DNA from 4 places in the Rhodococcus sp. MT28 genome. Region 1 is predicted to be linked to each of the others. Evidence: riboswitches for the same ligand, from Rfam matches in the RefSeq annotation. Region 1 holds a riboswitch; each other region holds the start of a gene.
The links. A riboswitch is a leader RNA that binds a small molecule or an ion and turns the genes downstream of it on or off. The one in region 1 is predicted to bind cobalamin.
Positions count from the first base shown of each region.

Region 2: it holds a riboswitch for cobalamin, as region 1 does, so the genes downstream of both, AC1Q6C_RS28990 (FecCD family ABC transporter permease) here and metE (5-methyltetrahydropteroyltriglutamate--homocysteine S-methyltransferase) in region 1, are expected to answer to the same signal.
Region 3: it holds a riboswitch for cobalamin, as region 1 does, so the genes downstream of both, AC1Q6C_RS15785 (cobaltochelatase subunit CobN) here and metE (5-methyltetrahydropteroyltriglutamate--homocysteine S-methyltransferase) in region 1, are expected to answer to the same signal.
Region 4: it holds a riboswitch for cobalamin, as region 1 does, so the genes downstream of both, AC1Q6C_RS23205 (CbtB domain-containing protein) here and metE (5-methyltetrahydropteroyltriglutamate--homocysteine S-methyltransferase) in region 1, are expected to answer to the same signal.

Region 1 covers NZ_JBXAFD010000001.1:685,386-687,565, reverse strand. The annotation lists gene metE (5-methyltetrahydropteroyltriglutamate--homocysteine S-methyltransferase) at 1-1,156, opposite strand, end outside; cobalamin riboswitch at 1,316-1,540, opposite strand; gene AC1Q6C_RS03275 (helix-turn-helix domain-containing protein) at 1,622-2,059, opposite strand.
Region 2 covers NZ_JBXAFD010000012.1:60,715-62,894, forward strand. The annotation lists gene AC1Q6C_RS28990 (FecCD family ABC transporter permease) at 1-929, opposite strand, end outside; cobalamin riboswitch at 1,047-1,182, opposite strand; gene AC1Q6C_RS28995 (TetR/AcrR family transcriptional regulator) at 1,199-1,807, opposite strand; gene AC1Q6C_RS29000 (alpha/beta hydrolase) at 1,860-2,180, shown strand, end outside.
Region 3 covers NZ_JBXAFD010000003.1:690,445-692,624, forward strand. The annotation lists gene AC1Q6C_RS15785 (cobaltochelatase subunit CobN) at 1-837, opposite strand, end outside; cobalamin riboswitch at 877-1,009, opposite strand; gene cobG (precorrin-3B synthase) at 1,061-2,180, shown strand, end outside.
Region 4 covers NZ_JBXAFD010000006.1:150,892-153,071, reverse strand. The annotation lists gene AC1Q6C_RS23215 (alpha/beta fold hydrolase) at 1-713, opposite strand, end outside; gene mhuD (mycobilin-forming heme oxygenase MhuD) at 759-1,067, shown strand; cobalamin riboswitch at 1,156-1,294, shown strand; gene AC1Q6C_RS23205 (CbtB domain-containing protein) at 1,320-1,514, shown strand; gene AC1Q6C_RS23200 (CbtA family protein) at 1,505-2,180, shown strand, end outside.

The DNA.
Region 1 (2,180 bases):
GATCGTCCTTGCGGGTCGACGCGGCCGCTCGTGCCAGAGCGAACTCGTCCTCCACCGACTCTCGGCCCTGTGTGAGAGCGGTTGCGAGAGTTACTACTTCCTTGACCTTCTCGGTGCCGAACGCGAGCCACGAGCGCAGGGCCTTGTCGACATCGGCTTCTGCGTCGAGAGTGTACGGAACGTGCAGCAGGGAGCACGATGTGGAGACGGCAAGAGTATCCACGCTGCCCAACAGAGCACCCAACGTGCTCAGTGCCGAATCCAGATCCGACCGCCAGATGTTTCGTCCGTCGACCACACCGGCGACGACCAGTTTGCGGGCGAGTTCGGGGACGGAGCCGATCGAATCCTGACCGGCCACCAGGTCGACGGCAAATCCTTCGACGCCGGTGGACGCAAGCGCGGGCAGCGCCTCACGCAGCGAACCGAAGTACGACGCCAACAGGATCGACGGCCGCTCGGACAGCGCTGAAAGCTGTTCGTACGCAGCGCGTGCCGCTTCGATTTCCTCGTCGGTGCGATCGCCCACGAGGGCCGGTTCGTCGAGCTGAACCCAGCTCGCACCGGCCTTCGCGAGCTGACCGAGTAGATCCGCGTAGAGGGGGAGTAGTTCTTCGAGTCGCGAGAGCAGCGGCTCGTCAGTGCCGACAGCCTTCGAGAGCAGCAGGAAGGTGACCGGTCCGATGACGACCGGGCGGGCTGCAATGCCGTCGGAAAGTGCTTCTGCCAGTTCGGACAAGACCTTGGACGGGTCGAGTGCGAACGTGGTGGACGGCGAGATCTCCGGCACCAGGTAGTGGTAGTTGGTGTCGAACCACTTCGTCATTTCGAGCGGCGCGATGGTGTCCGTCCCACGGGCAGCGGCAAAGTAGCGGTCCAACGGATCGGCGACCGACGCGACGCGGTCGGGCAGCGCGCCGAGAAGAACTGCGGTGTCGAGCATCTGGTCGTAGAAGGAGAAGGTATTGACCGGGACGGAGTCGAGGCCCAGGTCACGGAGGTCGGCCAAGCCCTGCCGACGGAGGTCACGGGCGACAGCCTGCAGGGCGTCGGCGTCGATGCGCCCTGCCCAGTAGCTTTCGGTTGCCCGCTTGAGTTCTCGATGAGGACCGATGCGCGGTGAGCCCAGCACGGTCGAAGTGAATGTTGTTGTCACGGAGTTTCTCCAGATTGCCAATGCACTGATGGCCACTGCCGGCAGACGGGTACACCTCACGAGACCCCGAGTTTCAGCGGGCAGCACTGCCCGCACCGCACACGAGGTCCGATGGAGATCTACACGCCCATTCCACGAGGCGGTGGACCGTCGGGCACGGCGTGCCCGACACAGTCGGCAGGTCTTCGGACTCGCGGGCACTCGATCGAGTTGGATCGAACCTACTGGCCGTCGCTTCCCAGGCGGATGCCCAGTGCACATGAACGGCGGTCGTTCCTGCTTACCGCTGCGGGACAGTCCCGGATTTTCACCGGGTTCCCTCTCACCCCGACAGCTTGCGCTGACGGAGCTTCGACGCCGGGACCGGTCTTCGGGGCTCCTCATGACCGTGCCGGGCGAACCAGCTGCATCGACCAGCATAAGGCCAACCCTCCCTGAGCAGTCAAGGAGAGTCGGCGAAGGGCGCTATGCGCGTGACATGTAGGAATTCGAGTCCGGTGGTACGCGCGGAAGATTTTCGGAGGAACGTAGATTCTCCGCCATTTCGACAAGCAGATCCTGTGAAGACGGTGAGAGGTCGACGACACGGGAGGTGAGGTTCCGCAGGCGCACGTTGTGCAGCTGTTCGAGGAGGGAGAGGTCTGCCTCGCCACCTGAGATCGCGGGCGGAGTGTGATCGGACGGGGCGTAGAAGTAGTCCGGATGGACGTTGAAGAAGTGGGCGAGGGCGGCAACCACTTCGGGTGACGGATTGGTTCGGACGCCGGTGCGCAGTTGCGACAGGTACGGCGTGGAGATACGGCAGCCGAACTCGGTCATGCCGCGAACGACCATCGCGTTGGTGACGTGAAAGTCGGCAGTCTCGAACAGCGAGTTCAAGCGATCGTTGAACTGGTTCGACATGAGACGTCCCTTCCCCCGCTACGCACAGGCTCCGTCGATTCAATTAACTGCATCATAGCCAGGTATCGAACGATTAGCTGTTTCGGATTCTCGCGAAGCGGTCGTTTGCAGGGAAAATCCC
Region 2 (2,180 bases), on a different contig from region 1:
ACGCTCAGCGGGATCTCGGTCGGCCGCAACGAGGTCCGCGCCACGACGTCGACCCACACCAGGAAGGACGCGCCGATCAGTGCTGCCGCCGGTAACACCACTCGATGTCTGGCTCCGACGAGCATGCGTGTGACGTGCGGTATGACCAAGCCTACGAAGGCAATCGCGCCGGACACTGCAACCATCGTGCCGACCAACGCTGCCAGCACGCCGAACAGCACGTTTCGCAGGGTTCGGACGGGAATACCGAGCGAAGCCGCGACGTCCGGTCCGGCCGCCAGCGCATCCAGCCAACCGTGCAGGGCGAACACCGCTGCCGTCAGCAGGAACACAACGATGACCGGCGCCCACAACTTGTCCCAGGATGCCCCGGCCAAACTTCCCAGGAGCCAGAACAATACGGACTGCGCGGCCTGGGAATCATTGGTACGCAGCACCAGAAAACTCGCGATCGCCGACAGGGCGGATGCGGTAACGGTGCCGGTCAGAACCAATCGCAGTGGAGTGATACCGCCTTGCAGCGTCGCGATGGTGAAGACGAGAATCGCAGCTCCCAACGCCCCGATCATCGCGCCGAAACTGAGCGCCCACACTCCCGCGCCGGCGAACAGTCCGGTGGTGATGACGGCGGTGGCACCGACACTCGCGCCGGACGACACTCCCAGCAGGTGGGGATCGGCAAGAGCGTTACGGACGAGGGTTTGCACCACCGCGCCGGCGACGGCAAGACCAGCGCCGACGGCCAGACCGAGCAGTACCCGAGGTGCTCTGATCCCCCACACGATCGCAAGTTCGGAACGCGTGACGGGTGGGCCTCCGAAGCGCGAGTGCACCACGTCCACCACAGTGGACACGGGGAGCATCTCGGATCCGAATGCCAACGCGCACACAGCAGAGAGCACGGCGACGACCAGCAGAGCGGGCAGCACGATACCCGGACTGAGCCGTCCTCGAGGCGCACCAGCCTTCGGCGAAGGCAGGTGGGTAGGTGGAGACAGAGCTCCGCCAACAGCATTCATGGTGTGACCGATCCATCCTCGTGGCATGACACAACGTCAACGAGGGTGGTATCTGGCTACGGTCGACGCAGGGACGACCTCACAGTGGCGGGACCGCGCCGGAATTGCACCGACTTCCCATTACCTCGATGATGACGTCAGAACCATAACGGACTGTGGTCACCATTCTCGACACCGGATCAAGGTTGCGACCCGATCATCGATCTCGCGTGCCGTACGACGGCTTCCGTTCGCACTCGAAGTTCTTCGGGTGAATCCGATTCCAGCACAACCCGATGCACCTGACTGTCCACGGCAGTCACGGTCAGCCGCGACGTCAACAACGCATCCTCCGCACTGAAACCGTAGCTCTGGAGGTACTCCGAAAAGCCGAGTACCAGTTGACGATTCATTCCTTCGACCTGCTCGATGAGCTCATGCGTACGCGGAACCTGATCGTAGAGCAGGTGAAAGAACTCTCGCGGCTTACTGTTCACTTCGACCGCGCACTCCACCAACATCCTCACGGCCTCGTCCGGGGTGAGCTCACGCTCGACGATGTCGGCAAGGCAGAGCGCAAAACTCTCCCGCGCAGCACTCACGTGACGGTTCGCCAACTCCGAGAGGATCTCGTACTTGTCGCCGAAATACTGGTAGAGCGAGCCCACCGACACCCCTGCTTCGTCAGCGATCCGGTTGGTGGTCGCTGCCATGGCTTCCGAAGCGAAAACGCGAGTAGCTGCCTCCAGGATCGCGTCGTAGGTAGCCCTCGAGCGCTGCTGGGAGGGCCTTTTCCGCCGAGTCGACACGGTCCTCCGATGCGAGTTGTCAGCCGCGACGCCGATACCGAGAATTGTGTAGGTGACCAGCGCCGATTACTCGAAGTTTATGCCCGACCGGTACACCGACCACATGCCGGCGCCGACCCCGACGTGGTGGGAGTGGAACGGCAACACCGTCCACGTCGCACGGGCCGTGGTTCCAGACGCGCCGGTTCGTGTTCTCGGCATCCACGGCGCCGGCGGCTACTCGGGCGCGTTGTGGCCGTTCGCCGGGATCGGCGTGAAACTCGGAGCCGAAGTCCTCTTCCCTGATCTTCCGCTGTACGGCGACACCGTCGTAGCCGATCCCGCCGGCGTCCGGTACGAGCAGTGGGTCGATCTCCTCTGCGATCTCGTCCGG
Region 3 (2,180 bases), on a different contig from region 1:
CTGGGTCGCGACGTCGAGAGGCGACAGTCCGTCGTCGTTCTCGTCCCAGGTGGCGCGGCTACTGGTCAGGCACAGGCCCTGCAGGATGGGGACGTCGAGCGCAGCGAGTGCGGCGACATCCCAGGCTTCGTCGTCGCCACCGGCGGACGCGGTCGCGGGCTTCGTGCCACCGGCAGCAAGAACTGTCACGACCATGGCGTCGGCGCGGCGGAGCGTGCTCAGAAGTTCGGCTTCTGCGGTTCGCAGAGATGCGCAGTAGATCGGCAGCGCGGTGCCACCGGCCTCGGCGACCGCGTCGCACAACGCCTGGATGTACCGGGTGTTTCCGGCCAAATGCTGGGCGCGGTAGTACAGAACTGCGATGACCGGACCGCTCGCCGAGTCGAGATCGGGCGCGAAATCAGCGATGCCCCAGGAAGGCAGGTGGGCCGGCGGTTCGAACCCGTGGCCGGTGAGCAGGACGGTGTCGGACAGGAAGTGGTGCAGCTGTGCCAGATTCTGTGCGCCACCCTCGGCCAGGTAGTTGTGAGCCTCGGCAGCGACACCGGCGGAAACCGTCGAGCACTCCATGAGGTCGGCGTCCGGCGCGTGCTCGCCGCCGAGAACGACTACGGGGAGTCCGGAGGCGAGGACCATGTCCAGGCCGTCTTCCCAGCTGCGACGGCTACCGAGGATACGAACGATCACGAGGTCGACGCCGTCGAGCAAGGGCGGCAAGTCCTCCGAGACCAGCAAGCGTGAGGGGTTGGCCCAGCGATAGGAGACGCCGTCGCCGGCTTCCTGGCTGGCGCGGGCGCTCAGCAGATCGGTGTCGGACGTGGAGAGCAGAAGAATCACGGGTGAAGCCTTCCTGGGGTTTCGCGCCCCGTGGCACAGATCTGTCATCGACGGCGGTTGAGGGTCTGACTCGTGTTTCCGAGCGGAAACACGTCCCGCTCGAGCAACACTCACAGTGGCGCGACCGCACCGGACTCTCACCGGTTTCCTCAACTGCCGTCACTGGTGGTGGTGATGCTACCGGTCCGCAGAAGGCACTCATGACAGGTCGTACCCTGGAGCCATGCCCACGGACCGTTCACAGCCAGACGCGTGCCCGGGTGCACTGCAAGTTCACCACGCCGCCGACGGCGCACTGGCACGCGTGCGCCTACCCGGCGGACTCCTCACCCCGGTCCAATTGCAGACGCTCGCCGACGCAGCGCGCGATCTCGGCAACGGGCAGATGGAACTCACCTCGAGGGGCAACGTACAACTGCGCTCGGTCTCGGACCCCGAAGCCTTCGCGGCGCGTATCGCTTCGGCCGGTCTGCTGCCGTCCGCGACGCACGAACGAGTGCGCAACATCCTCGCGTCCCCACTGTCCGGCCGTATCGGGGGCGTCGCCGACATTCGTGAACTGGTCCACCGTCTCGATTCGGCGATCCAAGCGGATCAAGCATTGGCAGATCTGCCAGGGCGAACCCTGTTCACCCTCGACGACGGGCGCGGAGACATCACCGGGCTACGGGGCGATTTCGGACTCCATGCGCGCAGCGCCACCGAGCATTCACTGGTGCTCGCCGGTCACCACACCACTCATCTCGTCCAGGCGGACGACGCCGTCGAATTGCTCCTCGAGGCGGCTCGATCATTCCTCGACGTCCGCGACAAGCACTGGCGCCTGGCCGAGGTTCCGGACGGAATCGAACGCACCCTCGAGCAGCTGGGTCTGAGCGCCGAGTCCACCGGTGCTGCGGACCTCACGCCGGATGCACGGCCTACTATCGGCTGGCTCGAGCAGCGCGACGGGACCGTAGCTCTGGGCGGCGGCCTGCGATTCGGACTGCTCGACGCTCGGCTGGCCGAGTTCCTCGCAGCCGTCGACAAGCCCGTCGTCGTGACACCGTGGCGATCGGTGCATATCTTCGACCTCGACGAATGGGCAGCCGAGCAGGTAGTCCGGGTGCTGGCACCCATGGGGTTGATCTTCGACGAGAACTCACCGTGGCTCGAGGTCACCGCCTGCACCGGAAGTCCGGGATGCGAGAAGTCGCTCGCCGATGTGCGCGCCGACGCGATCACCGCCGTCGAGCAGGCAGAACTTCCCGTTGTCGGGCGCCAGCACTGGGCCGGGTGCGACCGCAGTTGTGGACGTCCCCGCGGGGACGTAGCGGATGTGATCGCGACGGGTGACGGTTACC
Region 4 (2,180 bases), on a different contig from region 1:
GTCACCACTTCGCGATAGCGCTGCGGTTGATCGTCGTGGACCAGGTGGCCTGCATCGGCAATACATACGTACCGAGTTCCCGGCCTCTCGGCCATCTCTCGCATCTGTCCCTCGGGGGTGATGGTGAACTCTCCCTCGATCAGCAAGGTCGGCACCTCGATCGCCTTCCACTGATCCCAGAAATGCCTCGTGCCCCACTCCTCCGAGATGTCGCGGAAGGTCGACACGTCGCCGTGCAGGTACCACCCGTCGTCGCGGCGGTCGAAAGAGTCGAGAAAGTACTGGCCGGCGACGGGGCCGAAGAATTCCTTCATCGCCTCCTCGGAAGCAAACGGCTGCGGCCACGCCGAGATCATCTGCGCCCAGTCCGCAGCGGTGCGTCCACGAAAGTCCGGGGCCATGTCTTCGAGGACCAGCGCACAAACCTTTTCGGGATGCGCGGCGGCGAAGCACCACGCATGCAGAGCCCCCATCGAATGACCGATCACGATCATCGGCTCCTCGATGGACGCAACCGCCGATGTCAGGTCCTCGACGAATGCCTCGGTAGTCAGTGCCGCTGGCGCCGGCCTGCCGTGACCGGCAGCGTCAAAGGTGTAGACGTGGCCGAACTCGCGGATCCACGGCACCTGGCGTCGCCACGTTCGGGAGCTGCCCATGAGGCCGTGCAACAACAGAATCGGTTGTCCCGTTCCACCTTCGTCATGCAACACGAGTGTCACGGTACGCGGTGAAGGTGCGCGGGTAATGTCGCTTGCATGGCAGTCGTGAAGATCAATGCAATCGAGGTCCCCGAGGGCGCCGGCCCCGAACTGGAGAAGCGCTTCGCAGCACGCGCTCACGCAGTCGAGAACTCCCCGGGCTTTCTCGGATTCCAACTCCTCCGCCCCACCGCCGGTGAGAGCCGCTACTTCGTGGTGACTCAGTGGGAGTCCGAGCAGGCGTTCGCCGATTGGCGTGACGGCCCCGCCCGTGAAGCCCATTCCGGCGAGCGCGCGAAGCCCGTCGCTTCGGGTGCGTCGTTGCTCGAATTCGAAGTTGTCCTGGACGTCGCCGCAAAGAGCTGATCTCGAGCGATTGTGCCTGCCTTGGCGGGCACAATCGACGGTCATCTCGGCTTCACGCGTTGACACGGTGCGGGCTGTAGTGCAAAAGTTCGCATGTAAACGCGATGGTCCGACAGGAATCCGGTGAAAGCCCGGAGCGGTCGCGCCACTGTAATTCGAGGTGAAGTGCCTTTTTCGGCACGACAATTTCGACAGCCAGACACTTCGGCCATCGCATGGACCTAGGGGACGCGAAAATCCCAGGAGGCTTCGATGGCTCTCGCCTATTCTCCCGATACGTCGATCGATTCGACTCGTCTTGCTTTCCTCGCCGCTGCAGTAGTTCTGTTCGCGATGCTGGCTCTCTACCTGGTCGGATTCGACCAGGGCGCTATCTCTCGCACCGGCATGTACATGCATGAATTGATGCACGACGGTCGACACTTGATGGGCCTGCCGTGCCACTAGCCGACAATTTCACGAAGCTTCTCATTCGTGGTTTGTTGGCTGGTCTGATCGCAGGCATCCTTGCCGGCGGAGTTGCATTCGTGCTGGGTGAACCGCACGTCAACGCTGCCATTGCGATCGAAGAAGCCAACAGCGCCACCGGTGAGGTTTCCGGCGAAGCCGCTGGGCATTCGCACGGTGACGAAGAAGAACCACTGGTGAGCCGCGACGGGCAGCGCGCCGGGCTGTTCCTGGGCACGGCGCTTGCCGGACTGGCACTCGGGGCGATCTTCTCGGTCGTTGCCAATTACGCTCGACGACTCACCGGAATGTCCGGGCCTTTGTTGGCGATCACCATCGCCGTCGGTGGTTGGCTGGCTATCGAGGCTGTCCCCTTTTTCAAGTACCCGGCCAATCCGCCGGCCGTCGGAGATCCCGACACCATCAACCAGCGCACACTGCTGTGGCTGGCCGCCGTGATTCTCGGGCTGCTGTCCGTCACCGCGGCAGCAGCGGCGGCAAAGGCAGTTTCCGGGCACGAGTTCCTCAGCGTGCGCATCGCTGCTCCGGTGGCTGCGTTCCTGGTGATCGTCGCGATCGGTTACGTCTCGCTTCCCGGCATCAACGAGGTGGGCGAGGACTTCCCGGCAACTCTGCTGTGGGAGTTCCGACTTTCCTCGCTCGCTA